Regions from separate parts of the Comamonas guangdongensis genome, predicted to be linked through region 1. Evidence: predicted binding sites of a transcription regulator. Region 1 holds the regulator's gene; the other holds the start of a gene.
The links. The regulator sigma-54, encoded in region 1, starts transcription at its own class of promoters, with help from an activator protein. The targets are predictions, from matches to a motif close to TGGCANGNAANCTGCTTT.
Positions count from the first base shown of each region.

Region 2: a site for sigma-54 is predicted at 13,426-13,443, ahead of AB6724_RS18350 (methanol/ethanol family PQQ-dependent dehydrogenase). Genes of this name have one in related genera too.

Region 1 is NZ_JBFYGN010000016.1:97,344-102,888, reverse strand. It holds gene lptA (lipopolysaccharide transport periplasmic protein LptA) at 15-671, shown strand; gene lptB (LPS export ABC transporter ATP-binding protein) at 668-1,450, shown strand; gene AB6724_RS14540 (RNA polymerase factor sigma-54) at 1,513-3,108, shown strand; gene AB6724_RS14535 (aspartyl/asparaginyl beta-hydroxylase domain-containing protein) at 3,271-4,191, opposite strand; gene AB6724_RS14530 (tRNA-binding protein) at 4,351-4,689, opposite strand; gene AB6724_RS14525 (THUMP domain-containing class I SAM-dependent RNA methyltransferase) at 4,849-5,545, shown strand, end outside.
Region 2 is NZ_JBFYGN010000026.1:21,782-44,858, reverse strand. It holds gene AB6724_RS18410 (Na+/H+ antiporter) at 137-1,867, shown strand; gene AB6724_RS18405 (AMP-binding protein) at 1,967-3,700, opposite strand; gene AB6724_RS18400 (AraC family transcriptional regulator) at 3,834-4,910, shown strand; gene AB6724_RS18395 (DUF4336 domain-containing protein) at 4,926-5,621, shown strand; gene AB6724_RS18390 (HAD family hydrolase) at 5,651-6,376, opposite strand; gene AB6724_RS18385 (YchJ family protein) at 6,541-6,948, opposite strand; gene exaC (acetaldehyde dehydrogenase ExaC) at 7,197-8,723, shown strand; gene AB6724_RS18375 (pyridoxamine 5'-phosphate oxidase family protein) at 8,850-9,254, shown strand; gene AB6724_RS18370 (hypothetical protein) at 9,278-9,811, shown strand; gene pedF (cytochrome c-550 PedF) at 9,891-10,376, opposite strand; gene AB6724_RS18360 (sigma-54-dependent Fis family transcriptional regulator) at 10,706-12,697, shown strand; gene AB6724_RS18355 (cytochrome b) at 12,780-13,313, shown strand; gene AB6724_RS18350 (methanol/ethanol family PQQ-dependent dehydrogenase) at 13,489-15,372, shown strand; gene AB6724_RS18345 (pentapeptide repeat-containing protein) at 15,378-15,983, shown strand; gene AB6724_RS18340 (c-type cytochrome) at 15,983-16,426, shown strand; gene AB6724_RS18335 (alpha/beta fold hydrolase) at 16,493-17,566, opposite strand; gene pqqA (pyrroloquinoline quinone precursor peptide PqqA) at 17,642-17,716, shown strand; gene pqqB (pyrroloquinoline quinone biosynthesis protein PqqB) at 17,790-18,707, shown strand; gene pqqC (pyrroloquinoline-quinone synthase PqqC) at 18,717-19,439, shown strand; gene pqqD (pyrroloquinoline quinone biosynthesis peptide chaperone PqqD) at 19,432-19,692, shown strand; gene pqqE (pyrroloquinoline quinone biosynthesis protein PqqE) at 19,676-20,782, shown strand; gene AB6724_RS18305 (c-type cytochrome) at 20,779-21,111, shown strand; gene AB6724_RS18300 (FCSD flavin-binding domain-containing protein) at 21,111-22,388, shown strand; gene AB6724_RS18295 (SEL1-like repeat protein) at 22,396-22,698, opposite strand; gene AB6724_RS18290 (c-type cytochrome) at 22,695-23,018, opposite strand.

The DNA.
Region 1 (5,545 bases):
GAAACGTGCCTTCCATGAAAAAACGACTTTTTCCTCTTGTGCTGGCCTGCGCTCTGGCGGCAGCGACCGGCATGGCCCACGCCGAAAAGGCCGACAGCGCCAAACCCATGAACATCGAGGCCGATGCGCTGCGCCACGATGAGCTCAAGCAGACCAGCGTGTTCACCGGCAATGTGGTGATGACCAAGGGCACCATCGTGCTGCGCGGCACCCAGCTGGATGTGCGCCAGGACGCCGAAGGCTATCAGTACGGCGTGATCGTGGCCGAGCCCGGCAAGCGCGCCTTCTTCCGCCAAAAGCGTGACACCCTGCCCGGCCAGCCCGAGGAATTCATCGAAGGCGAAGGCGAGACCATCGATTACGACGGCAAGGCCGACATCGTCAAATTCATCCGCCGCGGCGAGATGCGCCGCTACCGCGGCGGCCAGCTCAGCGACCAGGTCACGGGCTCCATCATCGTCTACAACAACATCACCGACATCTACACCGTGGACGGCCAGAAGACCAGCGGCGGCCTGCCCAGCTCGTCCGTGGGCCAGGGCGGTCGCGTGCGCGCCATCATGGCGCCCAAGGACGGCACGCCCGGAGCCCAGCCCAAGCCGGCGACTCCGGCCACGCCGCTGCGCCAGAGCATGACCCTGGGCGGTGACAAAGGCGACGAGAAGAAATGAGCGCCTCCGGTTTTCCCAACAGCCGCAGCGGCGAATCCGACAGCCGTCTCGAAGCCAAGCATCTGGCCAAGTCCTATGGCAGCCGCAAGGTGGTCAAGGACGTATCGCTGTCCGTGCAAAAAGGCGAGGTCGTGGGCCTGCTCGGCCCCAACGGCGCCGGCAAGACCACCTCGTTCTACATGATCGTGGGCCTGGTGCGCAGCGACGGCGGCGATATCTTCATCGACGGCCATTCGGTGGGCAATATGCCTATCCACCAGCGCTCGCGCCTGGGCCTGTCCTATCTGCCGCAGGAGGCCTCGATCTTCCGCAAGCTCAGCGTGGAAGACAATGTGCGCGCCGTGCTGGAGCTGCAAAAAGACGAGCAGGACAAGGCCTTGAGCCGCGACGAGGTTGAGCAGCGTCTAACCAGCCTGCTGCAGGAGCTGCGCGTCGACCATCTGCGCCAGTCGCCCGCGCTGGCGCTGTCCGGCGGCGAGCGCCGTCGCGTGGAAATCGCGCGTGCCCTGGCCACGCAGCCGCGCTTCATTCTGCTGGACGAGCCTTTTGCCGGCATCGACCCGATTGCCGTGATCGAGATCCAGCGCATCATCGGCTTTCTCAAGGAGCGCGGCATAGGCGTGCTCATCACCGACCATAACGTGCGCGAGACGCTGGGCATCTGCGACCACGCGTTCATCATCAGCGACGGCCATGTGCTGGCCGAAGGCACGCCCGAGGAGATCGTGGAGAACGCCGATGTGCGCCGCGTTTATCTGGGCGAGCACTTCCGCATGTAAGAGCCCCGTATGCCTGCACGCCATTCCGCTTTCATCGTTGTGCCAATGCGGGAGGTTTGCTCTTGAAGCCAGGCCTGTCGCTACGCGTTTCGCAGCATCTGTCGCTCACGCCCCAGCTGCAGCAATCCATTCAGCTGCTGCAGCTGTCCACGCTGGAGTTGGCGCAGGAAGTCGAGCAGATGCTGATCGACAACCCGTTTCTCGAGCAGGCCGGCGACGAGGGCGATGCGGGCGGCGACGCTCCTGCCGAGATAGCGGCTGGCGCTGCCGAAGCCAGTGCTCCCGAGGTGTTTTCGTCGGAAAAGGAAGTGGCAACTGCGCAGACAGCTTCCGAATCCGTAGCGGAAACCGCGGCGCCCGAGACTCCCGAAACCCTGAATTGGGAGGCCGAGGGCCTCGACGGCCAGGACGGCGAATGGGGGGGCGAGGCCAGCAGCGAATGGGAGGCGGCCGGCAGCTCCACGCGCAACCGCGAGGGCGACGATGAAACCGACGCCATAGACCTGGCCCGCGGCCACGAGAGCCTGACCGAATTTCTGCACCGCCAGGCGCTGAGCCTGCATCTGGGGGCCGAGGACTGTGCGGCCCTGCGCTTTCTCATCGAGTCGCTGAGCGACGACGGCTATCTCGAAGACTCGCTGGCCGAACTGGCCCGGAGCCTGGCTGGCGAGGACCTGGAGGAGCGCGAGGAGCTGGAGCAGCGCTTTGCGATTGCGCTCAGGCTGCTGCAAAGCCTGGAGCCCGTGGGCGTGGGCGCGCGTGACCTGGCCGAATGCCTGCAGCTGCAGCTGCGCGAGCTGATCCGCAGCGCCGAGGACGAGGGCACGACCGAGGCGCGCATGAACCAGCTGCTGCTGGCCCGTTCCATCTGCGCCCAGCCCATGGACCTGCTGGCGCGGCGCGATCTGCGCAAGCTCGCCAGCCTGTGCGGCGCACGCGAGGAACAGCTGCGCGAAGCCATGGCCTTGATTGCACGCCTGGAGCCGCGCCCGGGCCGGCGCTTTGCCGACGTGGAGCGCCAGATCGTCGTGCCCGATGTCATCGTGCGCCCGGTGCGCGCCGGCTCGGGTCGCATGGATTTCGCCGTGCAGCTCAACCCCGACGTCATGCCCAAGCTCAAGGTGCACGATGTCTATGCGGGCGTGCTGCGCCGCCACAAGAGCAGCGAAGGCCATGCGGTGCTGCAGCAGCAGCTGCAGGAGGCGCGCTGGTTCATCAAGAACATCCAGCAACGCTTCGACACCATATTGCGCGTCTCCGAAGCCATCGTGGAGCGGCAGAAGAACTTCTTCGTGCATGGCGAGTTGGCCATGCGCCCGCTGGTGCTGCGCGATATCGCCGACACTCTGGGCCTGCACGAATCCACCATCAGCCGCGTGACCACGGCCAAGTACATGGCCACGCCCCAGGGCACCTTCGAGCTCAAGTACTTCTTCGGCTCGGGCCTGGGTACGGAAACCGGCGGCAGCGCCTCGAGCACGGCCGTGCGCGCACTGATCAAGCAGTTTGTCGATGCCGAAGATCCGAAAAAGCCGCTATCGGATGCCAAGCTGGCCGATATGCTCAAGGAGCAGGGCATAGAGTGCGCGCGCCGCACCGTGGCCAAATACCGCGAGCAGCTCAAGATTCCGACCACCACGCTGCGCAAGGCGCTGTAGCGAATTCAAAAAACAAAAAGCCGTTGAATACATCAGCGGCTTTTTGGTTGGGGCATACGGCCTGATGAAGCAAGCCCCAAGTGAGAGACAGCGAGCAAGAGCCGCCTCGCGGCGAGGCTGTCGTCCCCCTTGGGGGAAGGCGCAAAGCGCCTCAGGGGGTTATCAAGAAACCATCCACCAGATAAACCAGACCAGCACGCCGATCATCAGTCCGAACTTGAGAATCTTGTAGAAGGTCGGATTCCAGTCGCGGAAGGCGCGGCGGTATTTGCCCGCGTAGAACGAGATCTTGAACAGCTTGCTGATCATGCCGCGCGGGTCGCCCTCGTTGTTGGGCGAGCTGGCCGCGGCCACCACGTTCTTGCCCAGCCAGTGGTTGAGCCACTGGGCAAAGCCGTTGGTCATGGGACGCTCCACGTCGCAGAACAGCACGATGCGGTTGCCTTCGCTGCGGTTCTCGGCCCAGTGCATATAGGTCTCGTCGAAGATCACGCCCTCGCCCTCGCGCCAGCTATAGGGCTGGCCGTCCACCTCGATCATGCAGCGGTCGTCGTTGGGGGCTAGCACGGCCAGGTGGTAGCGCAGCGAGCCCGCGTAGGGGTCGCGGTGCAGATTGAGCTTGGCGCCCGGCGGCAGCTCGGCGAACATGGCCGCCTTCACGTTGGGAATGGACTGGACCAGGGCCGTGGTCTTGGGGCACAGCTCCATGGCCGAGGGGTGGGCGTCGCCATACCATTTGAGGTAGAAGCGCTTCCAGCCGGTCTTGAAGAAGGAGTTGAAGCCCGCATCGTCGTTGTTGGCCGCGGCCTTGATCTGCATGTTCTTCTGCAGATTGACGGCTTCCTCGCGGATCTCGCGCCAGTTGGCCTGCAGCGGCGCCAGCTCGGGGAAGGTGCTGGTGGGCAGGTAGGGCGTGCGCGGCACCTTGCTGAACATCAGCATGAAGACGTTGAACGGCGCGGTGAACGTCGAGTGGTCGAACAGCTGGCGCAGCACCTTGTGCCGCACCTTGCCGCGCAGGTGCATGTACAGCCCGCAGCCAAAGAAAAGCAGCACCAGTGCCAGGACGATGATTTTTGCCATAACTTCCAATTTTACCGGGGGGCTCGGAACGGGGCCATGGGGCAGATCAAACCGGCGTCGCTTGAGGGAGTATCGAGACGTCGACGATCTCCCCGCGCGGGTTGCTCGCGATGTGTATGGAGTGCGCTAGATGGCCCAGGCCACGGCACTGCCGCGCGCCTACAGCAGCCTAGTGCCCAGCGGCACATGTTGATCTGGCACGCATAGCGCCACATGGCCGTCGGCATTGTGAAAGCCGGTGACCAGGCATTCGCTCATCAAAGGACCGATCTGCTTTTTGGGAAAGTTCACCACGGCCACGACCAGGCGGCCGACCAGCTCCTCGGGCCGGTAGAGCTGGGTGATCTGGGCGCTGGACTTGCGCAGACCCAGTTCAGGGCCGAAGTCCACCTGCAGCTTGTAAGCGGGCTTGCGCGCTTCCTCGAACACCTCTGCCTGCACCACGCGGCCCACGCGCAGCTCCACCTTCATGAAGTCGTTCCAGCTGATTTCTTCCATGTCTTGTTGCTCCTTGGGCCCGCATCATGCCCGTGCCGCGGCGCCCATCTGTAGAGCAACGCTTGTCGTGCGCGGGCACTGGAAAAGGCCTAGCGCGTATGCTTACGCCCTGTCATGCGCGCCAAGCGCCTGCGCCGCCGCTGGCGCGCCCCTAGTTTTATGAACCAACTGCATTTGTTTCTGCCCTGCGCCGCCGGCGTCGAGGGCCTTCTGGCCGACGAGGTCCACGCCATCACCGGCGCCAGCGGGCAGGATCTGCTCGTGGGCCGGGGCGGCGTCATGCTGCGCGGCATGTGGCGCGATGCCATGCTGCTCAATCTGCACAGCCGTCTGGCCCAGCGCGTGCTGGTCGAGCTCTCGCACACCATGTACCGCAGCGAGAACGATCTGTACCGTGCAGCCAGCGAGGTGGCCTGGGAGATCTGGTTCACGCCCAAGGAAACCTTCAAGATCGAGGTGACGGCCCAGCACAGCCCGCTGACCAGCCTGAATTTTGCCGCGCTCAAGGTCAAGGACGCGATTGCCGACCGCTTCCGCGCCAAGCGCAACGGCGTGCGCCCCAGCGTGGAAACCCACCACCCCGATGTGCGCGTGCACCTGCACCTGACCACCGACGGCGCGACCCTCTATATCGACACTTCGGGCGAGGCGCTGTTCAAGCGCGGCTGGCGCGAGGACAAGGGCGATGCGCCGCTCAAGGAAACCCTGGCCGCCGCCATGATCGCGGCCTCGGGCTGGAACCCGCATGGCGACAACCCCCAGCCGCTGTACGACCCCTGCTGCGGCAGCGGCACCGTGGTGATCGAGGCCGCGCAGATCGCGCGCAGGATTCCGGCCGGCATTCTGCGCCGCTTTG
Region 2 (23,077 bases), on a different contig from region 1:
TGCTTTAGCCGATGAGAACATGTTCGCTGCCTGCAGCGCCCCGAGGCGCCTTTGTCGCGGCCGAAAACACGTTCAAAAAGCTTGGTTTTGGAGTCGTCCGACATGGTGCTGAAACGGCGGTTGAAGAAAATGCCGCATGCACGCTGTTGAAACTGTTCTGCTTGTTCTGCTCCTGGGAGCGCTGACAGGCATTGTGGCCCGCTATATGCGCGCCATTCCCCTGCCTCTGATTCAGATCGCGCTGGGCGCGCTGATCGCCTGGCCCCAGGCGGGATTGCACATCGCCTTCGACCCCGAACTGTTTCTGCTGCTGTTCATTCCGCCGCTGCTGTTCGCCGACGGCTGGCGCATTCCCAAACGCGAATTCTTTGCGCTGGCCAAGCCCATCCTGCGGCTGGCCCTGGGCCTGGTGCTGTTCACGGTGCTGGGCCTGGGCTATCTGATCCACTGGATGATTCCCGAGATCCCGCTGACCGTGGCCTTTGCGCTGGCGGCCGTGGTCTCGCCCACCGATGCCGTGGCCGTCTCGGCCATCACGCGCAATCTGGGCATGCCCGAAAAGACCATGACGATTCTGGAGGGCGAATCCCTGCTCAACGACGCCTCGGGCCTGGTGGCGCTCAAGTTCGCGGTGGTCACCACGCTCACCGGCCTGTTCTCCTGGACCGAGGTCGCCAAGGAATTCACCTGGATGGCCGTGGGCGGCCTGGGCGTAGGGGCCTTGATAGGCTGGGGCTTTAGCTACGCGCGCGGCAGCATCACGCGCCGCCTCGGCGATGTGGCGGCCACGCAAATGGTGCTGCTGCTGGTGCTGCTGCCGTTTGCCGCCTACATCGTGGGCGAGAAGATAGGCGTCTCGGGCATTCTGGCGGCCGTGGCCGCCGGCATTGCCACCAATTTCGCGGACCTGGAGCGCAGCAGCTATATCAGCGAACGCATGCAGACGGCCGGCACCTGGAGCATGGTCGAAGCCTCGTTCAACGGTGCCATCTTCCTGCTGCTGGGTCTGCAGCTGCCGTCCATCATCGGCGTGCCGCTGCATCGGGCCGGCCATGACTGGTGGATTCTGGTGGCCTATGTGGCCGCGATCTCCTTCGGCCTGCTGCTGCTGCGCTGGATCTGGCTGACGCTGGGCGTGCACGGCTCGCTGCAGCGCGCCCACAGCCAGGGCAAGCTGGCCGAGCGCCCCTCGCACCTGCTGAACCTGGCCACCACGCTGGCCGGCATACGCGGCGCCGTGACGCTGGCGGGCGCGCTGTCCGTGCCCATGCTGCTGAACAACGGCCAGCCGTTTCCGGCACGCGACATGCTGGTGTTCCTGGCCACGGGCACGATTCTGTTCACGCTGCTCACAGGCTCGATCGGCCTGCCCATCATCCTGCGCTACCTGCCCCCGCACGAGGAATCGCCGACCCTGCGCGAGGAACGCCAGGCGCGCGAGCAGGCCTGCATGGCGGCCATGAGCCGGCTCACCCTGGGCGAGGAAGAGCTGCAGCAGCGCGACCCTGCGTGGATCGCCATGCGCCAGGAGGTCAACGGCCACCTGGCCCAGGAGTACCGCAACCGTATCCAGATGCTCGACGACGGCAGCGGTGCCGCGCTGAGCCTCGAGGCCCAGCGCGAAGCGCCCGAGGTGGTGCGCCAGCGCAAGCTGCGCTATGTGATGGAGATCGAGACCCGCATCGAGTGCATCCATGCCGAGCGGGACTTCTACTACGCCGAAAGACAGGCCCATCGCATCAACGACGAATCGCTGCGCAGCCTGGTCAGCGAGCTCGACATGCAGGAAATCGCCATGCGCAAGCGCCTGGTCGTGGCACGCCGCGCCACAGGCCTGCCGGGCGGCGACACCGCGGGCCGCCACTAGGCCCTGCCCAGCCGGCAACGCTCCGCCGACACGGGGCGTTTTGCCGTGGCCTGAGATGATGTGCGCTCTGCCCATGGAAGCCATGCCGATGAACGGCGCTCAGGCGGTTTTCACCACGCGCAGATCGAGCAGCTCGATCATCTCGTCGCGGATCTTGAACTTCTGGATCTTGCCCGTCACCGTCATCGGGAAGGCTTGAACGAAGCGGATATAGCGCGGCACCTTGTAATGGGCGATCTGGCCCTTGCAGAAGTCGCGGATCTCGTCCTCCAGCAGCTCCTGGCCGGGCTTGACGATGATCCAGGCACAGAGCTCCTCGCCGTAGCGCACATCGGGCACGCCGACCACCTGCACGTCCTGCACCTTGGGGTGGCGGTAGAGGAATTCCTCGATCTCGCGCGGATAGATGTTCTCGCCGCCGCGGATCACCATGTCCTTGATGCGGCCCACGATATTCACATAGCCCTGGTCATCCATGGTGGCCAGGTCGCCGGTATGCATCCAGTGCTCGGCATCTATGGCCTCGCGCGTCTTGGCCTCGTCGTCCCAGTAGCCATGCATGACCGAATAGCCGCGCGTGCACAGCTCGCCCGACACCCCCGGCGCCACGGTCTCGCCCGTGGCCGGATCGACGATCTTCACCTCCAGATGCGGCTGCACCTTGCCCACGGTCGCGACCCGCTTTTCCAGCGGCGTGTCGGCATCGCTCTGGCAGCTCACGGGGCTGGTCTCGGTCATGCCGTAGGCGATGGTGATCTCGGACAGGTGCATGTTGCACACCACGCGCTTCATCACCTCGATGGGGCAGGGCGAGCCGGCCATGATGCCGGTGCGCAGCGTGGACAGGTCGAACTCCGCAAAGCGCGGATGATCGAGCTCGGCGATGAACATGGTGGGCACGCCGTGCAGGCCCGTGCACTTCTCGGCCTGCACGGCCTCCAGCACGGCCAGGGGGTCGAAGCCGTCGTTCGGATAGACGATGGCCGAGCCGTGGGTGAAGCAGGCCAGATTGCCCAGCACCATGCCGAAGCAGTGGTACAGCGGCACGGGAATGCAGAGCCGGTCCTCGGGCGTGAGCCGCATGCATTCGCCGATGAAAAAGCCGTTGTTGAGGATGTTGCGGTGGGTCAGCGTGGCCCCCTTGGGAAAGCCCGTGGTGCCGCTGGTGAACTGGATATTGATGGGATCGGTATTGCTCAGCGTGGCGGCAATGGCGTCGATGCGCGCATCCGCGCTCGTGCCCTGCGCCAGCAGCTGCGAAAAACGCAGCATGCCGGCCTGCTCCTGGCCTTGACCGGCCACGTCTGAGCCGGCAGCGTCGATCCAGATCACCGTGCTCAGCGCGGGCAGGCGCTTGGCCTGCAGCCGGCCCGGTGCGCAGCTGGCCAGCTCGGGCGCCAGCTCGCGCAGCATGCCCAGGTAGTCGCTGGTCTTGAACTGCGGCATGGTCACCAGCGCCTTGCAGCCGACCTTGTTGAGCGCGTACTCGACCTCGGAGGTGCGATAGGCGGGGTTGATGTTGACCAGGATCAGGCCCACCTGGGCCGTGGCCAGCTGCATCAGCACCCACTCGGCGTTGTTATGGCTCCAGATGCCGATGCGGTCGCCCTTTTCCAGGCCCAGGCCCAGCAGCGCGCTGGCCAGCTGGCGCGCGGCCGCATGCAGCTCGGCATAGGTATAGCGCAGCCCCTGGTGACGGCTGATCAGCGCATCGCGGCCGCCCTGGCGCTGCGCCATGGCCGCAAAAAAATCACCGATGGTCTGCTCGATCAGCGGCACCTCGGTGCGCCCCCGGGAATAACTGGCGCTAAGCGCATTCGCTTGCGATGGCATGGCTTTCGTCTCCTTGCGTCCCCGCAGCCGCCCAGGGGCGGCTGCACAGCTTCAATTCAGCACTTTTTTCTGCGGCCCAGAATAAGGGCTAGCCCTGTTCAGATGAGGTCACAAAGGTTGCAATAATTGCCAAATGTTCACCCCCTCGCTGCTCAAGACACCTCTGCCCCACCATGCCAGCTCTGTGCTCAAATCGCACCCGGCAATTACCCCCATGGTCTTCGTCCAGGCCATAGTCCGCGCTTACCGGCAAAGACAGATGTCGCCGCTGGCAGCGCTGGAAAAGGCACAAATCCCGCCAGAGCTGGTCGAAGATGAGAACGAGTGCATCACCGCCTTGCAGATGGAAGCACTTTCGGACGCCGCGATGCGCGAGCTCGATGACGAGGCCCTGGGCTGGTTCGAGCGCCGCCTGCCCTGGGGCAGCTACGGCATGCTGGCTCGCGCCAGCCTCAGCGCGCCGCATCTGGGCCTGGCTCTCGCGCGCTGGTGCCGCCACCATGGGCTGATCGCCGGCGACATCCAGCTCGGCCTCAGCGAGCAGGCCGGCATCGCCACGCTGACCCTGCACGAGAACCGGCCCCTGGGCGCCATGCGCGAGTTCTGCATGGTCTCGGTGCTGCGCAATGTGCACGGTTTTGCCAGCTGGCTGATCAACGAGCCCATAGCGCTGCAGCGGGCCAGCTTTCCGTTTCCGGCCCCCAGGCATGCCGACGTGTACCGCGTGCTGTTCGCGCCCGAGACGCTGGAGTTCGAGGCGCCCGTGGCCAGCCTGCAGTTCGAGGCGCGCTGGCTTCATGCCCCGCTGGCGCGTGACGAGGCCGCCCTCAACCGCATGCTGCAGCGCGCGCTGCCCATCCAGGTGCGCCCCTATCGGCGCGAGAAGACCCTGGTGCAGCGCGTGCGCCAGCTGCTGGCTTCCGGCGGGGAGGAGCAGCAGACGGCCGAGACGCTGTCGCGCCAGCTGCATCTGTCCCAGCGCAGCCTGCACCGCCAGCTCAAGGAGGAAGGCGCTTCGCTGCAGGCCCTGAAGGACGAGATACGCCGCGAGCGCGCGATTGCGCTGCTGCTGCGCACCAGCCGTCCCATCAAGCGCGTGGCCCAGGCCTGCGGCTTTCTCAACGACAAGAGCTTTATCCGTGCTTTTCGCCTCTGGACGGGACTCTCCCCTTCGGAGTTTCGCAAAACCGCCGGCCAGCGCAGCATCTGACGCAAGGAGTTCACCATGCAGGAATCCACCGAACAATGGCAGGCAATCGCAGACGGGATCTGGGCCCTCAGCTATCACTTCAGCAATGCGGGAATGAAGGTCAGCACCCGCATGACAGTGATCCGGCTGGCCGACGGCAGCCTGTTCTCGCATTCGGCCGTACCGCTGACTGAAGCGCAAAAAGCGAAGCTGGATGCGGTGGGGCCGCTGCGATACATCGTTGCCCCCAGCACCATGCACCATCTGTTCGTGGGCAAACTGGCCCGGCTTTATCCACAGGCCCAGCTCTATGGCACGGAAGGCGTGCTGCGCAAGCGCCCGGATCTGCAGCAGTTGCAGCCGCTGCCGCCGGACTCTGAAGCTCCCTGGGCCGGCGAGCTGCAGCACCTGCGACTGGACGGCATTCCCATGCTGGACGAGACCATCTGGTTCCATGCGGCCAGCGGCAGCCTCATCGCCACCGATGTGCTGCAGTGCTGGCAAGGACCGCTAAGCCTGCCGGTACGCATGTATCTGGGTCTGACCGGCGGGCATGAGCGCCTGACCGTCCCACGCACCGTGCGCCTGCTGGTCAGGGACAGGGCCGCCGTGCAGGCCTGTGTGCGGCAGATGCTGGGCTGGCCGGTGCAGCGCGTGATACTGCTGCACAACAGCGTCATCGCCGACCGGCCCATGCAGCGCCTGCGCGAGGCGCTATCAGTCTGGGACTGAGAGCCGAGTCTGGAACAGCGCTTGCCGAGCTACTGGATCTCGTGTTCGTCGCCATCGCCGGGGATGGCAGAGGCGGCGCTCTTGCGCACGGCCTCGAACATGGCGGGCAGATCGCCCATATGGCCGAACACGCAGGCGGCGCCCGCGTCCAGCAGTTGCTCCGACGAGGCATGGCCCTGGTCGGCCGGGAAATAGCCCCAGACCTTGGCGCCGGCGGCCACTCCGGCCTGCACCCCGGTCACCGTGTCCTCAATCACCAGGCATCTGGCGGGATCGACCTCCAGCGCCCTGGCCGCGGCCAGATACACATCGGGAAAAGGCTTGCTGCGCGGCAGCTCGTGGCCGCTGAAAACATAGCCGTCGAAGAACGGCGCCATGCCGACCTTGGCGAGCTGCATCTCCACCTTGGCGCGATCGGCGCCCGAGGCACAGGCAATGCGACCGTCGCACAACGCATGAATCTGCTTGACCGCGTCCACCGCACCATCGATGGCCACCAGCTCGGCACTCAGGGCGGCATTGCGGCGCTCGTAGAACTCGGCCATCCAGGCATCGGTCAGCGGCTTGCCGGTATGGGCTTCAATCACAGTCGCCTGACTGCGCACCGTCTTGCCGATGAAGTCGCGCGTGCACTGCTCCTGGCTGATGGCCCAGCCAGCCTCGTTAAGCATGGTGCACAGCACGCGGTTGGTGATGGATTCGCTGTCTACCAGCACGCCATCACAGTCGAAAAGCACGGCGTCAAAAGCGGTCATCGGACTCGGGACTCGAAAGCGCCGGCGGGACGCTGCGGGCTATATGCCGACCGCAACCCGGCGAAGCTTCGGCCAGTGGGTAAAAAATGGAGTCGCCGATTATGCGCGCGCCATCAAGCCACAGTCTGCGCCCTGGACACTCGCCGCATGGGCGCAGTGCCATCTCAGAACTGGTCGCCGTCGACGTAGTACCAGCGACCGTTCTCGCGCACGAACCGGCTGCGCTCGTGCAGACGCACGGCCCGGCCGGCCAGCCGGTAGCGCGCGACGAACTCGACCTCGGCGCTATCGTCGCCCGTGGTCCGGAAGGCCTTGACCTCCAGGCCCAGCCATTTGGCCGCTGACTCGAAATCCAGGTCCGGCGGGCGCTGGCTCTCATGCCAGGTGGCCAGCAGATAGGCGGCGTTCTCGCGCACAAACGCCGTATAGCGCGAGCGCATCAGCGCGCTGGCGTCGGGGGCCGGCTGCTCGTGATCTATGTAGCGGCCGCAGCAATCGCCATAGGCCGGCACAAGGCCCTTGGCGTTCTTGAGGCCGCAGGGGCAGGACAGGTTGGGCAGGGAAGAGGTCACGAAGCGGGTGGCCGCGGCCCGTGCCGCGGCTCGGAATGAGCAGGCTGCGATTTTGCAACAGCCCATGCTCCAAACCACAGCACCGCAGTGGTTCAAGCTGCAACAACCGCCCTCGCCCACCCTGGGCTTGGGCGGCGGCAGAGGCGCTCCCGGGGCGGCCCGCCGGCCGGATTCAAACTGGCACAGAGCTTGTATATGAGTTGCGAGCCGGCCCCTGTGCGTCGGTCTTCATCGACAAGGAGACATTCATGGACATGTTCGAACTCAAGCGTTTCAACCTCGACATCGCTTACCCCTACAAGCAGCAGTACGACAACTTCATCGGCGGCAAGTGGGTCGCGCCTCTGGCGGGCCGCTACTTCGAAAATGTCTCGCCCATCACGGGCAAGCCCTTCTGCAAAGTGCCCCAGTCCGACGCCAACGACGTGAATCTGGCCCTGGACGCGGCCCACGCGGCCCAGGACAAGTGGGCCGCGACCTCGGTCACCGAACGCGCCAACATCCTGCTCAAGATCGCCGACCGCATGGAGCAGAACCTGGAGCTGCTGGCCATCGCCGAGACCATAGACAACGGCAAGCCGCTGCGCGAAACCATGGCCGCCGACATTCCGCTGGCCATAGACCACTTCCGCTATTTCGCGGGCTGCATACGCGCCCAGGAAGGCGGCATCTCCGAGATCGACGCCAACACCGTGGCCTACCACTTCCACGAGCCCATAGGCGTGGTCGGCCAGATCATTCCCTGGAACTTCCCGCTGCTGATGGCCGCCTGGAAGCTGCCGCCTGCGCTGGCCGCCGGCTGCTGCGTGGTGCTCAAGCCCGCCGAGCAGACCCCGGCCTCCATCATGGTGCTGATGGAGCTGATCAGCGATCTGCTGCCACCCGGCGTGATCAACGTGGTCAACGGCTTCGGCAGGGAAGCCGGCGAAGCCCTGGCCACCAGCAAGCGCATCACCAAGATCGCGTTCACGGGCTCCACGGCCGTGGGCCAGCGCATTCTGCACGCGGCCGCCGACAATCTGATTCCCTCGACGGTGGAGCTGGGCGGCAAGAGCCCCAACATCTTCTTCGCCGATGTGATGGACGCCGACGACGAGTTCCTCGACAAGGTCATGGAAGGCTTTTCCATGTTCGCGCTCAACCAGGGCGAGGTCTGCACCTGCCCCTCGCGCATCCTGATCCAGGAGTCCATCTACGAGCGCTTCATCGAGCGCGCCGTCAAGCGCGTGCAGTCCATGAAGCAGGGCCATCCGCTGGACAAGAGCACCATGGTCGGTGCCCAGGTGTCGCAGGCCCAGCTCGATCGCATCCTCGGCTACATCGATGTGGGCCGCCAGGAAGGCGCGCAATGCCTGACCGGCGGTGAACGCCACCGCCCTGGCAGCGAGATCGACGACGGCTTCTTCATCAAGCCCACGCTGCTGTTCGGCCAGAACAATATGCGCGTGTTCCAGGAAGAGATCTTCGGCCCCGTGGCCTCGGTCACCACCTTCAAGACCATGGAGGACGCGATCCGCATCGCCAACGACAGCGAGTACGGCCTGGGCGCGGGCGTGTGGAGCCGCAACGGCAGCACGGCCTACCAGATGGGCCGCGCGGTCAAGGCCGGCCGCGTGTGGACCAACTGCTACCACCTCTATCCCGCGCACGCGGCCTTTGGCGGCTACAAGAAGTCGGGCATAGGCCGCGAAAACCACAAGTCGGCCCTGGCCAACTACCAGCAGACCAAGAACCTGTTGGTCAGCTACAACCCCAAGGCCATGGGATTTTTCTAAGCCCCTCCCGAGGCGCTGCGCGCCTTCCCCCTCTCTCGCAGCGCGGGAGGGGGAGCACAGCCGCGGTACGGCAAGCGCCAATGGATGGCGGCAGGTGTTGTGCGTAATGCGTAGTCAATGACTGCTATGGCCGAGACTTCATTAGCCGCCCTCAAGCCCTGGCTCGAAGCCCAGCCGTTCTGTCTGCTGGGCTCGGCCAGCGCCGCAGGCGACTGCGACTGCTCCTATCGCGGCTGCGAGACCCGGGGCCTTGCCGAGCCCCTGCTGCAGGTGCTGGACCACAGACGGCTGCTGCTGCCCGACTACGCGGGCAACAATCTGTTCAACAGCATAGGCAATCTGCTGGAGCAGCCGCGGATCGCGCTGCTGTTCGTCGATTTCGAGCGGCAGTCCACCGTGCTGCTGCAGGGCCTCGCGCAGCTCGCCGGGCCTCATCCAAGCTGGCCGGCGGCAGCGCGCACCATCGCCGTCGCGGTGGACCGGGTGCAGCGCGCTGCGGTCGCGGGGCTGCCGCCGCTGGTTCCGGCCTGAGTTCAGCCACGCCAGGAGCTGCGATGCGCATCATTCTCGAAGATCCCTGCGAACGCGATATCTTCCACCCCGGCGAGCGCGCGGCGCAGCGCCGCTTCGGCGTGGAGGCCGAGGCCCGCGAGATGAAGGGGAGCATCGGCGACCGGCTGAGCGCGGGCCAGGCGCGCTTCATCGCCAGTCAGCCGTTTTTCTTTCTCAGCGTGCAGGACGGCGACGCCATCCACACGCAGATGCTGGCCTGTGCGCAGACCGCGCAGGGCTGCTACCCGCTGCTCGCCTTCGGCGATGCGCAAAGCTTTTTCTTTCTGCTGCCTGAGGACGAAGGCCGGCGCCTGCTGCAGCTGAGCCAGCAGAGCGGCTGCCGGGCCGGCATGATCTTTGTGGACTTTGCGCGCGGCGCGCGTTTTCGCGTCAACGGCGAGCTGCATCAGGCTGCCGGCGAGGCGCTGCCGGACTTCCAGCGCCCGGCCGGCTACCGGCTGATGCAGATGCGCGTGGCGCAGGCCTATGCGAATTGCGGGGCGCGCATCGTGCGCCTGAAGAAAGCCGCGGGCTGAGCCCGCGCAAGAAAACTCTTCTCCGCGACGCCTGCAAAAAGGCCGCCGGCTGCAGCGGCGGCCCCGGTTGCCGATCCGCTCACTGATCGCGGCGCACTTCGAGATAGGTACGTATGGCCCAGATGGCCTCCTGCGACAGCGTGCCCTCGAAGGGCGGCATGTAGACGCGCCCGTCGCGCGTGCGCCCGCGCCGCGCCGTGCCCACGTAGTAGTCGTCCATCTCCTTGTAGCAAGCGGCTTTTTTGCCGGCATCGGCCAGGCCGCTGCACTCCTCGTCGAACTTGCGCAGATCCGGCGCGATGCCGCCCGAGATTGCCTCCAGCCCATGGCAGCGCGCGCAGTTCTGGTTGTAGGCCGAGCTGCCTATGCGCAGCGCCTCCGGGCGCGCCGGGCTGCTCTTGTCATAGGGATTGGCCTCCAGCCATTTGCTGCCGAGCTGGGGCAGGGTGCTCGTATCTACGGCCTGGGGGACCACATCGCCATGGGCCATGGCGGCCGATACGCTGCAGGCCAGGCTCAGGGCCAGCAGGGCCTGCCTTGGCAGGCGCGGAAAAAATCGCTTCATCAGGGTGTCTCCGGTTTGGAATTTTCGAAAAGCTTCCCTGAGCCAAAAGCAATATGCGGGCCATGTCCGGGGCATCGCCTCCGCCATCGGGCCCTCTGTCTCAAATTGCAGCAAAACCCGGGGTGCGCAGGGGCTCACTGTCACAGTCTGGAACAGCCCTGGCCGGCCTGCGGCCCAAGCCGCCCCGGGATATCCATGTTGCCGGCAAGCCCCGGTGCCGGGACAATCCATGCAGAAAAAAAGATCGGGCCTGCCGCATGGCCAGGCACACCGATCCGAACTGGCGGCAGCTCGCTGGAGACCTCGCCCTCCAGCCCCCAGGAGACACTATGAACACAGGTTCCTTCGGTAGCATCTCCGGGCACCGGAATGCTGCTTCAAGCCCGATATCTATCGGACATCATCACACCGAGGTGATAGACAAGGCGCACCAGCGCTCCCAGTCCTATGGCGTGGCCATCCACGACGAGCCCGACTGCAGCAGCCTCGCCAAGGGCCGGCTCAGCGATATGCTCGAGGAAAGCCGCCTGCTGTTCCAGCATGCGGCTCCGGTGATGGAGACGCTGTACGAGCAGATTGCCAACACCCACAGCATGGTGCTGCTGACCTCGGCCAAGGGCATGGTGCTGCACTCCCTCGGCGACAACGACTTTCTCGAAAAAGCCTCGCGCGTGGCCCTGATTCCCGGCATGGACTGGTCGGAGAAAACCAAGGGCACCAATGCCATAGGCACGGCGCTCAGCGAGGAAGAGCCCATCACCATCTACGGCAGCCAGCACTATATGAGCGCCAACAAGTCGCTGACCTGCTCGTGCTCGCCCATCTTCGATCCCTATGGCCAGGTCGTAGGCGCGCTCGACGTCACCGGCGACCATCGCAGCCACCACCAGCACACGCTGGCGCTGGTGCGCATGTCGGCGCAGATGATAGAGAACCATATGTTCGCGGGCAGCTTCCCCAAGGCCGTGCGCCTGCACTTCCACTCGCGTCCGGAGTTCCTCGGCACGCTGGTGGAAGGGATTGCCGTTTTCACGCCCGAAGGCCGTTTTCTCTCGGCCAACCGCAGCGCCCAGTTCCAGCTCGGGCTCTCGTTCAACGCTCTGCAGGCGCATACTTTTTCCTCGCTGTTCGACCTGCCCATCTCCGCGCTGTTCGAGCTGTTCGGCGGCTCGGTCCAGGCGCCCAGGCAGCTGTGCATGCACAACGGCGTCGCGGTCTGGTGCCGCGCCGAAGCCAAGCCCGCCAGCCCCTGGGCCGCACCGCAGCTGGCGCCCGTGCAGCCTGCCGAACCGCCGCGCTCCGCCGCACAGCGCAAGCCGCATTTCTCCTCGCTGCAGTACCTGGACACCGGCGACCCGCAGATAGCCGCCATCATCCACAAGCTGCGCCGGGTCGCGGACCGCGACATTCCGGTGATGATCCTCGGCGAGACCGGCTCCGGCAAGGACCTGCTGGCCCAGGCCATACACAACGACTCCGCGCGTGCGGGCCAGCCCTTTGTCCCCGTCAACTGTGCCTCCATCCCCGAGTCGCTGATCGAGGCCGAGCTCTTCGGCTACGAGGAAGGCGCTTTCACGGGCGCACGCAAGAAAGGCGCCATGGGCAAGATCGCCCAGGCCCATGGCGGCACCCTGTTCCTCGACGAGATCGGCGACATGCCCAAGCATCTGCAGGCGCGGCTGCTGCGCGTGCTGCAGGAGCGCAAGGTCAGCCCGCTGGGCGCGGGCAAGGAGGTGGAGGTGGACGTCACCGTGATCAGCGCCACCCACAAGAACCTCAAGGAAATGATTGCGCGCGGCGAGTTCCGCGAGGACCTCTACTACCGCCTCAACGGCCTGGTCGTGCGCCTGCCCGCGCTGCGCGAGCGCAGCGACTTCGAACTGGTGGTGAGGAAGGTGCTGCAGTCGCTGTGCGCCAGCGGACAGCAGATGGACATCGCGCCCGCCGTCATGGAGCTGCTCGCGCAATACCACTGGCCCGGCAATGTGCGCCAGCTGCACAATCTGCTGCGCACGGCCGTGGCCATGGTCGGGGACCAGGGCTGCATAGGCCTGCATGATCTGCCCGACGATTTCCTCGAAGAGCTGCAGGGCCGCAGCGCCTGGCCCGCTACGCCGGCGGCGGCCACCGATACGCTGCTCGCCGCGCCCGGCGAAGCGCTGACGGACAGTCAGCGCCTGCAGGATGTGACGCTCAACGCTATGGCACAGATGTTGCGTCTGCACAAAGGCAATGTGTCGGCGGCGGCCAAGGCGCTGGGCGTCTCGCGCAACACCATTTATCGCAAGAAAAATCTGCTGCCGCCCGACCTGCTCGACTGAGGCGGCCGGCGCGGCACCCACTGGATTTTCCAGGGCTTGCGCTGGTCCCCGCTCAAACCCTTGATGCAGGAGATCCAGAAAAATGGCGCAACCCCACTATGACCGCGGCTCGGTGCTGCTGCACTGGCTCATGGCCGCCCTGCTGCTGGCCGAACTGGGCCTGGGCCTGTGGATGACAGGACTGCCCAAGGACGACGGCGGAACGCGCGCCTATTGGTTCAACATCCACAAGTCCCTGGGCATGCTGCTGGGCCTGCTGATATTCATGCGCCTGGGCTGGAGCCTGCTGCGGCCGCGCGTGGCAGCCGCGCCCCAGAGCCCGATGATGCAATGGCTGGCCGCCAGCGGCCACCGGCTGCTCTATGTCTTCATGCTGCTGCTGCCCCTGTCGGGCTTTCTGGGCTCGGTGTTCTCCGGCTATCCGATCCGCTTCTTCGGCCTGCGCCTGCCCCGGCTGGCCGAGCGCTGGGAAGCGGCCAAGGAGTTGCTGAGCTGTCTGCATCAGCTCTCGGTCTACGCGCTGCTGCTGCTCGTGACCCTGCATCTGCTGGCCTTCGTCCACCACCAGTTCATTCTGCGGGACGGACTGCTCCAGCGCATGCTGTTCCGTAAATGAGCAGCTGTCGCAGCCCACGCTCCACATTTGAGCGCCCGGCACGCGGCGCCATCGCCTCTGCGGCGACCCACGCGGGTGAGGGCTGCGCCGGAGCCTGAACCCTGGTCCACGGTGGCACGCGTCTTGCGTTGATGAGCTTGCGATTCAAGCACCACAACACAAGGAGCAAACCACCATGACCATTCCGGCATCCCGCCCCCTGCGGCTCAGCACGCTGTGCCTGGCGCTCGCGGCCACCCTGTCCCTGCCCGCCCAGGCTGTCAAGCCCGTCACCTGGGAAGACATCGCCAACGACGCCAAGACTCCCGGCGACGTGCTCACCTACGGCCTGGGCCTGACCGCGCAGCGCTACAGCCCGCTCAAGAAGCTGAACACCAAGAACGTGGCGGGCCTGCTGCCGGCCTGGAGCTATTCCTTCGGCGGCGAAAAACAGCGCGGCCAGGAAGCCCAGGCCCTGGTGCATGACGGCGTGATCTATGTGACGGCCTCCTACTCGCGCTTCGTGGCGCTGGATGCGCGCAGCGGCAAGCGCCTGTGGGCCTATGAGCACCGCCTGCCCGAGGACATCCGCCCCTGCTGCGACGTGGTCAACCGCGGCCCCGCGATCTATGGCGACAAGGTCTATTTCGGCACCCTGGATGCGCGCATCGTGGCGCTGGACCGCGCCACCGGCAAGGTGGTCTGGAACGAGAAGTTCGGCGACCACAAGGTGGGCTACACCATGACCGGCGCGCCCTTCATCGTCAAGGACCAGAAGACCGGCAAGGTGCTGCTGGTGCACGGCTCCTCGGGCGACGAGTTCGGCGTGGTCGGCTATCTGTATGCACGCGATCCCGACACGGGCAAGGAGGTCTGGGCCAGGCCCATGGTCGAAGGCCATGTGGGCCGCCTCAACGGCCAGCCCAGCACGCCCACGGGCGACCCCAAGGCGCCCAGCTGGCCCAACGACCCGAACTCCCCCACCGGCAAGGCCGAGGCCTGGAGCCAGGGCGGCGGCGCCCCCTGGCAGACCCCGTCCTTCGACGTAGAGACCAACACCATCGTGGTCGGCACCGGCAACCCCGCGCCCTGGAACACCTGGAAGCGCACGGCCAAGGGCGACGACCCGAGAAACTGGCCCAGCCTCTACACCTCGGGCCAGGCCTATGTGGATCCGGGCACGGGCGAGCTCAAGGGCTTTTTCTCGCACACGCCCAACGATGCCTGGGACTTCTCGGGCAACAACTCGGTGCTGCTGTTCGACTACAAGGACACCAAGACCGGCAAGACCGTCAAGGCCTCGGCCCACGCCGACCGCAACGGCTTCTTCTTCGTGACCGACCGCAGCAAGCTCGCCGAAGCCACGGGCGGCCATCCCTGGAAGCAAAGCGCCATCATCAATGCCTGGCCCTTCGTCGACGGCATCACCTGGGCCTCGGGCTTCGATCTCAAGACCGGACTGCCCATAGAGAAGAACAACCGCCCGCCCGAGCCCAAGGAAGGCGAGGAAAAAGGCGACAGCATCTTCGTCTCGCCGCCCTTCCTGGGCGGCACGAACTGGATGCCCATGAGCTACAGCCCCGACACCGGCCTGTTCTACATCCCCGCCAACCACTGGGCCATGGACTACTGGTCCGAGCACATCACCTACAAGCCCGGTGCGGCCTATCTGGGCCAGGGCTTCCGCATCAAGAAGCTGCACGACGACCATGTGGGCACGCTGCGCGCCATCAACCCGCAGACCGGCAAGATCGTCTGGGAACACAAGGAGCAGTTCCCACTGTGGGCCGGCACGCTCACCACGGCCGGCGGGCTGCTGTTCACGGGCACCTCGGACGGCTATGTGAAGGCCCTGGACCAGAGGACGGGCAAGGAGCTGTGGAAGTTCCAGACCGGCTCGGGCGTGGTCTCGGTACCCGTGACCTGGGAGATGGACGGCGAGCAATACGTGGGCATCCAGTCGGGCTACGGCGGGGCCGTGCCACTGTGGGGCGGCGATATGGCCGAGCTGACCAAGCAGGTCTCGCAAGGCGGCTCCATGTGGGTGTTCAAGCTGCCCAAGCAGGTGGCCAGCAAGTGAGCACAATGGCCGCGCTCCCCCTGCTCCGGTGCGCGGCCGTGGCGCTGGCCTGCATGGCCGGCGTCACGGCCCCGGCCCAGACACAGGGCAGTGCCGGCGATCCCGGCGAACCGCTGGTGATCAACGGCTGCCCCATCTGGCCCTATACCCGCTGCCCCGGCGCCGATCTGCGCCATGCGAACCTGGTCGGCAAGAACCTCGCGGGCGCGGACCTGCGCGGCGCCGACCTCACGCGCGCCGACCTGCGCGCGGCGAATCTGGCGGCGGCCAACCTCGAGGGTGCGAACCTCACGGGCGCGCGCCTGGCCAAGGCCACGGCCGCCAACACCGACTTCAAGCACGCGCGCTTCATAGGCGCGGACCTTGAAGGCGCGCGCCTGATGCGCTCGGATTTCTCGGGCGCCGAATTCATAGGCTCCAACCTCGAGATGGCGCGCTTCAACAACGCCTGGTTCGTGGGAGCGCGCTTCATCGCCAACGATCTGCAGGAAGCCAAGTTCGCCACCACCAATCTGACGAACGCGGTCTTCGAGGGCAATTTCGTGCTCTACACCTTGTTCACCGAGGCGGCCATGGACGGCTGCCAGGGCTGCCAAGAAAGCTGGAAGTGATGCGCACCATTCTGTTGCTTGCCCTCGCGCTGGCCGGCCAGGCCCAGGCTTTCGAGCCCTTCGCCCCGCAGGTGGACACGGCGCCGCTGCCACCGGCCGCGCGCACCTGGACCGAACCCAATCCCCTGCGCGGCAACCAGGAGGCGGCGGCCATAGGGCGCAGCGCCTTCAACCAGACCTGCGCCCACTGCCATGGCATGGATGCCAACGGCTCGCGCTCCCCGGCGCCCGATCTGCGGCGCATGGGAGCCGGCTGCAAGCGCATCGCGGACGACGCGCTGCGCCAGCGCTGCCTGGCCGATGCCGATGCCTTCTTCATCAAGTCGGTGCGCTACGGCAAGCAGAAGTTCGGCATCGTCCATATGCCGCCCTGGGAGGGCGTGCTGTCCCCGGAGCTGGTCTGGTCGCTGCGAACGTTTGTGGAAAACGCTCCGGCGCGCTAGCCGCAGCGGAAAATCCAGAGCCAAATCGGCAGCCGGCACTTGTGACACAAGCGCCAGCTGCTATTTTTATGGCGGCCCCAAGGGCGGCCCGGCCAGGCATTGGCGCAGGGCCGCGCGCATCGCCGGCTCGTCGGCCAGATGGCCGCAGGGCGGCAGCCGCAGGCTCACCGCGGCGCCGGCCACCAGCCCCATGCGGGCCCAGCGCCGGCTGTTGGCGGGCGGGCAGATGGCATCAAAGCGCCCATGCACCCAAGCCACGGCCACGCCCTGCCGGGCCAGCGCACGCACGGCGCCATCAAGAGCGCCCGGCCGCACAAAACCCCTATGCCGCAGATAGTGGGCCTGCACGCGATAGCGGGCCCATAGCAAGCGGTCGGACCGGTTCGCCCGCGGCCGCAGCAGCCCGGCCTCGGCGCGGCGCTGCCGCCGACGCAATGCCGCCCATTCACGCCGCAGCGCGGCGGCTGCACTGCCCCTGGCATGGAGCAGGCTGCGCCTCAGCCCTGCAGCCGCATCGCGCATCTCGCGCAACGCCCAACCGCGCAAGGCGTGCAGCGATGCAACACCAGGTGTTCCGCTTTGAAGCAGTTGTGCCAGATCGGCGAGCGCCCAGGCCAGCGGCGTCCCGGGCTTCACGGGCCAGACGGCATCGCTGCGGCCCAGTGCTTTCCCCTTGCGGGCCGAAGGCAGCAGCAGGCCGCCGATCTCACGCCGCGTGAGGCGGAACGCGCCGCGCAACACCAGCCGCTGCACGCGCTGCGGATGCTGCCGCGCATAGCCGAGCGCCACCACCGTCCCCCATGAGCCGGCCAGCAGCGACCAGCGCGGCACGCCCAGATGTTCGCGCAGCGCTTCGAGATCGGCCACCAGCGCGGCCGTATGGTTGGCCTGGATGCTGCCCCTGGGGCGCGATGCGCCGGCGCCGCGCTGGTCCGGTGCGATCACGCGCTGCCGTCCCAGATCGAAGGGCTTGAGCATGCCCGGCTGGCAGCCGCCGCCCGGCCCGCCGTGCAGCAGCAGCCAGCATTCACCGTCGGCACGGCCGAGCTCGCGCCAGGCCATGCGGTGCGCGCCGCGCGCCAGCCATCGCGGCGCTGGCCAGAAGGGCTTGGAGGAGATGGCATCGAACTTGCTTTTCATGCTTGCAGCCTTGGTGAACCTGTGTCATCGCAGCTGCAAACATGTTTCATGCCAACCCTATCCAAGGAGACCCTCATGCAATGGACAGCACCCGCCTTCACCGATCTGCGCTTCGGCTTCGAAATCACCATGTACATCGCCAACCGCTGAGACCCGGCCACTGACCCCGGCAAAGCGCCTGCGCCGCGGCTCTCGCGCTTTGCCAGCCTTCTTGCTCACCACCATGCATCTGCGCGTTCTAGGCTCCGCCGCCGGTGGCGGCTTTCCCCAGTGGAATTGCAACTGCTCCAACTGCGACGGCCTGCGCCGCGGCAGCCTGCGTGCCCGGGCACGCACCCAGTCCTCGATAGCGGTCAGCGCCAATGGCCGCGACTGGCTGCTCGTCAACGCCTCGCCCGACATTCTTCAGCAGATCCGCGCCACGCCGCAGTTGCAGCCCGCGCGTGCGGTGCGCGACAGCGGCATTGCGGCCGTGCTGCTCATGGACGCCCAGATCGACCATGTGACCGGTCTGCTGATGCTGCGCGAGCGCCAGAGCCCGCTGCCGCTGCTGGCCACGCACGAAGTGCTGTCGGACCTAGGCGCGGGATTCCCGATCACGCGCATTCTTTCCCACTACTGCGGCGTTCAGCCCCAACCGATTCCCCATGACGGCAGCGCCTTCGGCGCTCCCGGGCTGGAGGGCCTGGAGATACGCGCCGTGGCACTCTCGTCCAAGCCACCGCCGTACTCACCGTTTCGCGGCGCTCCGCGGCCCGGCGACAACATCGGCATCGTGCTGCGGAACCCGGCCACGGGAGCCCGCGCCTTCTATGCGCCGGGCCTGGGCGAGGTCACGCCCGAGCTGCAGGCGCTCATGGCCGGCTGCGACGTGGTGCTGGTGGACGGCACGTTTTGGCGCGCCGACGAGATGCAGAGCCTGGGCCTGTCCGAGAAAAGCGCCGCCGACATGGGCCACCTGCCGCAGAGCGGGCCGGGCGGCATGCTCGAACATCTGCGCCGCCTGCCCGCGCGCACGCGCAAGCTGCTGATCCACATCAACAACACCAATCCCATCCTGGTCGAGGACTCGGCCGAGCGCGCCCTGCTGGACGAGCTGGGCATAGAGGTTGCGCACGACGGCATGGACATCCCACTCTGAAAGACCTGCATGGACATCGCCACCACTGCCGCTGCGCAAGCCGATCTGCCGGCCTGGAACCGCGCCGAATTCGAAGCCCGGCTGCGCGACAAGGGCCGCGCCTACCATATCCACCATCCTTTCAATCTGCGCATGAATGCGGGCGGCTGCTCGCCCGACGAGCTGCGCTGCTGGGTGGCCAACCGCTTCTACTACCAGATCTGCATTCCGCGCAAGGACGCCGCCATACTCGCCAATATGCCGGATCGCGCCCACCGGCGCCTGTGGGTGGAGCGCATACTCGACCACGACGGCGATGGCGACCAGGCCGGCGGCATAGAGGCCTGGACGCGCCTGGGCGAGGCCGTGGGCATAGAGCGCGAGGACCTGTGGTCGCTGCAGCGGGTCGCGCCCGCCGTGCGCTTTGCCTGCGATTCCTACGTGAACTTCGCGGCCCGCGCGCCCTGGCAGGAGGCCGTGTGCTCCTCGCTCACCGAGATGTTCGCGCCCCAGATCCACAAGGACCGGCTGGCCACCTGGCCCGGGCATTACCCATGGATAGAGGCCGCGGGCCTGGACTACTTCCGCAGCCGCATTCCTCTGGCCGCGCGCGACGTGAACCACGGGCTGCGCGTGACGCTGGAACACTTCACCACGCGCGCCGCGCAGCAGCGCGCGCTGGATATTCTGCAGTTCAAGCTCGACATCCTCTGGAGCATGCTGGACGCCATCGAGAAAGCCGCCCATGAATAGCTCTCCCCTGCCCCAGCTGACGCGCCGCCTGCGCATGCAGTACGAACCCGCCCAGTCGCGCTGGGTGCTGCTCTACCCCGAAGGCATGGTGCAGCTCAACGACAGCGCGGCCGAGATCCTGCGCCGCTGCGACGGCCGACACACGGTAACGGACATCGTGGGCGAGCTGGAGGCCCTGTTCGAAACCCAGGGCATCGCGCCCCAGGTGCAGTCACTGATCGACGAGGGCGTTCGCCGTGGCTGGCTCGATTGAAGCCGCGCCGCCGCTGTGGCTGCTGGCCGAGCTGACCTACCGCTGCCCGCTGCACTGCGTGTTCTGCTACAACCCCTTGCGCTATGCGCAGACCGGCGCGGAGCTCAGCACCGCGCAATGGGTGGAGGTGATGCGCCAGGCGCGCGCGCTGGGCGCAGCGCAGATCGGCTTTTCCGGCGGCGAGCCGCTGCTGCGCGACGATCTCGAGGAGCTGGTGCAGGAGGCCCGCTCGCTGGGCTTCTACACCAATCTGATCACCTCGGGCGTGGGGCTCACGCCGGCCCGCGCGCAGCGCCTCAAGCATGCGGGCCTGGACCATGTGCAGCTCTCGTTCCAGGACAGCACGCGCGAGCTCAATGATTTTCTGAGCCATACGCGCACCTTCGAGCTCAAGAAGAAAGTCGCCGCCATCATCAAGCAGCATGACTGGCCCATGGTGATGAACTGCGTGCTGCACCGGCACAACCTGCCCCATGTGGACAAGATCATCGAGATGGCGCTGGAGCTGGGCGCCGAGTACCTGGAGCTGGCCAACACCCAGTATTACGGCTGGGCCTGGCTCAACCGCGACCACCTCATGCCCACGCGCGAGCAGCTCGAGCAGGCCGAGGCCGTGGTCTGGCGCTACCGCGAGCAGATAGGCTCGCGCTGCCGCCTGCTGTTTGTCGTGCCCGACTATTTCGAGCAGCGGCCCAAGGCCTGCATGAACGGCTGGGGCGCGGTCTTCCTGAGCATTGCGCCCGACGGCCTGGCCATGCCCTGCCACAATGCGCGCGACCTGCCCGGCCTGCAGCTGCCCAACGTATGCCAGCAACCGCTGGCCGAGATCTGGCAACGCAGCGCGGCCTTCAACGCCTACCGCGGCGAGGACTGGATGCACGAGCCCTGCCGCAGCTGCGACGAGCGCCACAAGGACTTCGGCGGCTGCCGCTGCCAGGCTTTCCTGCTCACCGGCGATGCCGCCGCCACCGATCCCGTGTGCAGCAAATCGCCGCGCCACGACAAGGTGCTGCAGCTGGTGCGCAGCGCGCCCGAGCGGCGCCACATACCCATCGTCTTTCGCAGCGATGCCGAGTCGAGGTCGCTATGAGGAAAGCGATCCTCGCCCTGGCCCTGCCACTGGCAGCCGCCTGCCAGGCCGGCCAGGGCGTGACGCCGCAGGACCTGGCCGTGCTGGCCGCCACCTGCTTCACCTGCCATGGCCCGGACGGCCAGCCTCCCGGCAACAGGCCTGGCTCCATACCCGCCCTGCGCGGCCGCAGCGCCGGCTTTCTGCTGCAGCGCCTGCGCGAGTTCAAGGCCATGGCGCCTGAGCAGGCCGGTGCCGGCGCCACCATCATGCCGCTGCTGCTGCAAGGCTATGACGAGGCGCAGATCGAGGCCCTGGCCCAATGGTTCGCGCGCCGGGAGCAACCCTGATGCCGCCGCGCCGACGCGAGCTTCTCGGCTCGGCCCTGTGCGGCACGGCGGCCCTGGCCGCGCCGGCCCTGGTGCATTCGCGGGCCGCAGCGGCGCGCGTGCTGGTGGTGGGCGGCGGCTTTGGCGGCGCCACGGCCGCGCGCTATCTGCGCCGGATCGCACCGCAGCTGCAGGTGACCTTGATCGAGCCCGCGCGGCGCTTCTACACCTGCCCGTTCTCCAATCTGTATCTGGCCGGGCTGCGCAGCTGGGAAAGCCTGGGCCACGACTACGACGGACTGCGCGCCGCGGGCGTGGAAGTCATCCATGAGCGCGCCGAGGACGTGGATGCCGCCGCGCGCACGCTGCGCCTTGCCGGCGGGCAGCTGCTGCGCTGGGACCGGCTGGTGCTTTCCCCGGGCATAGACCTGCGCTGGAACGCGCTGGACGGCTATGACGCCGCCGCCGCCGAGCTCGCCCCACATGCCTGGAAGGCCGGCGCGCAAACCCTGCTGCTGCGCCGGCAGATGCAGGCCATGCGCGACGGCGGAACCTTCGTCATGGTGATTCCCGACAATCCGTTCCGCTGTCCGCCCGGCCCCTACGAGCGCGCGGCCATGGTGGCCCACTACTTCAAGCGCTACAAGCCTCGCAGCAAGATTCTGCTGCTCGACGCCAAGGAAAATTTTTCCAAGAAGGCGCTGTTCCTCCAGGGCTGGAAAGCCCTGTATGGCGAGATGATCGAATGGCTGGGCCTGTCGCGCGACGGCCAGGCCGTGCGCGTGGATGCGCAAGCGCTGGAGGTGGAAACCGTATTCGGTGCGCGCCACCGGGCCGACGTGCTCAATGTGATTCCGCCGCAGAAAGCCGGCTTCATCGCCGAGCGTGCGGGCGTGACGGACGGCAGCGGCTGGGCGCCGGTCAAGGGCGAGAACTTCGAGTCGCAGCGCGTGGCCGGCATCCATGTGCTGGGCGATGCCAGCTTTGCGGGCCCCATGCCCAAGTCCGGCTTCGCCGCCAACAACCAGGGCAAGCTGGCCGCGGCCGCCATCGCGGCCGAGCTGGCCGGCCTGGAGCCGCCTACGGCCTCCTATGCCAACACCTGCTACAGCCTGATAGGCCCGGGCTACGGCATCTCGGTGGCCGGCGTCTACCGCGCGCAGCAGGGGCGGCTGATCGACATGCCGCATTCGGTGGGCATCAGCCCGCTGGATGCCGACGCGGCCTTCCGCGCGGCCGAGGCCAGCCACGGCGCGGCCTGGTACGCGGCGATCAGCGCCGATATCTGGGACCGCTGATCCCGGCTCAGCCCTGCTCCAGCCTGGCCGCGGCCTGTTCATGCCCGGCCTGGGCCGCGCGCAGATACAGAGTCCTGGCCTGCAAGGCGTCGCTGGGCCCGCCCAGGCCCAGCTCGGCCATCTGCGCGAGCTGGTACAGGGCGTCGGCATCCCCGGCACCGGCCAGCCCTTCCCACAGCCTGCGCGCCTGCAGGTGATAGCCGAGCCGGCTGGCCGCCTGGGCCTTGAGGTGCAGGTCCGCCCCCGCAAGCATCAGGCGCGCAGCTCCCAGCAGCGTGCATGGATGCGGAAAATCCTGGCCCGGATTCATGGCTTGGTCGCGAGAACCCAGGCGGCCAGCAGCTTGAGGTCCTGGGCCTTCAGGCTGGAATGCGCGGGCATGGCGGCACGCCCCCATTTGCCCGAGGAGCCCATCTGGATCGACTGGGACAGGGTGGCCACGCCGTCCTTGTCGCCCGCATATTTGCCCGCGATCGAGCTGAAGGCCGGGCCCACGATTTTTTCCGTGGCCGAGTGGCAGCTGAAGCAGCCATTGGCCTTGGCGAGATCCGCGGCCGCGACGAGGTCGACATCGGCCGCGTGCGCCGAGGCAGCGGCGCAGAGAAAGCTGAAAGCAAGCAGTGTGCGCATGGCGGAAAAGCAAGATGCAGAGTTGAGGAACATCAAGCAATTGGCAAAATCCATGCCAG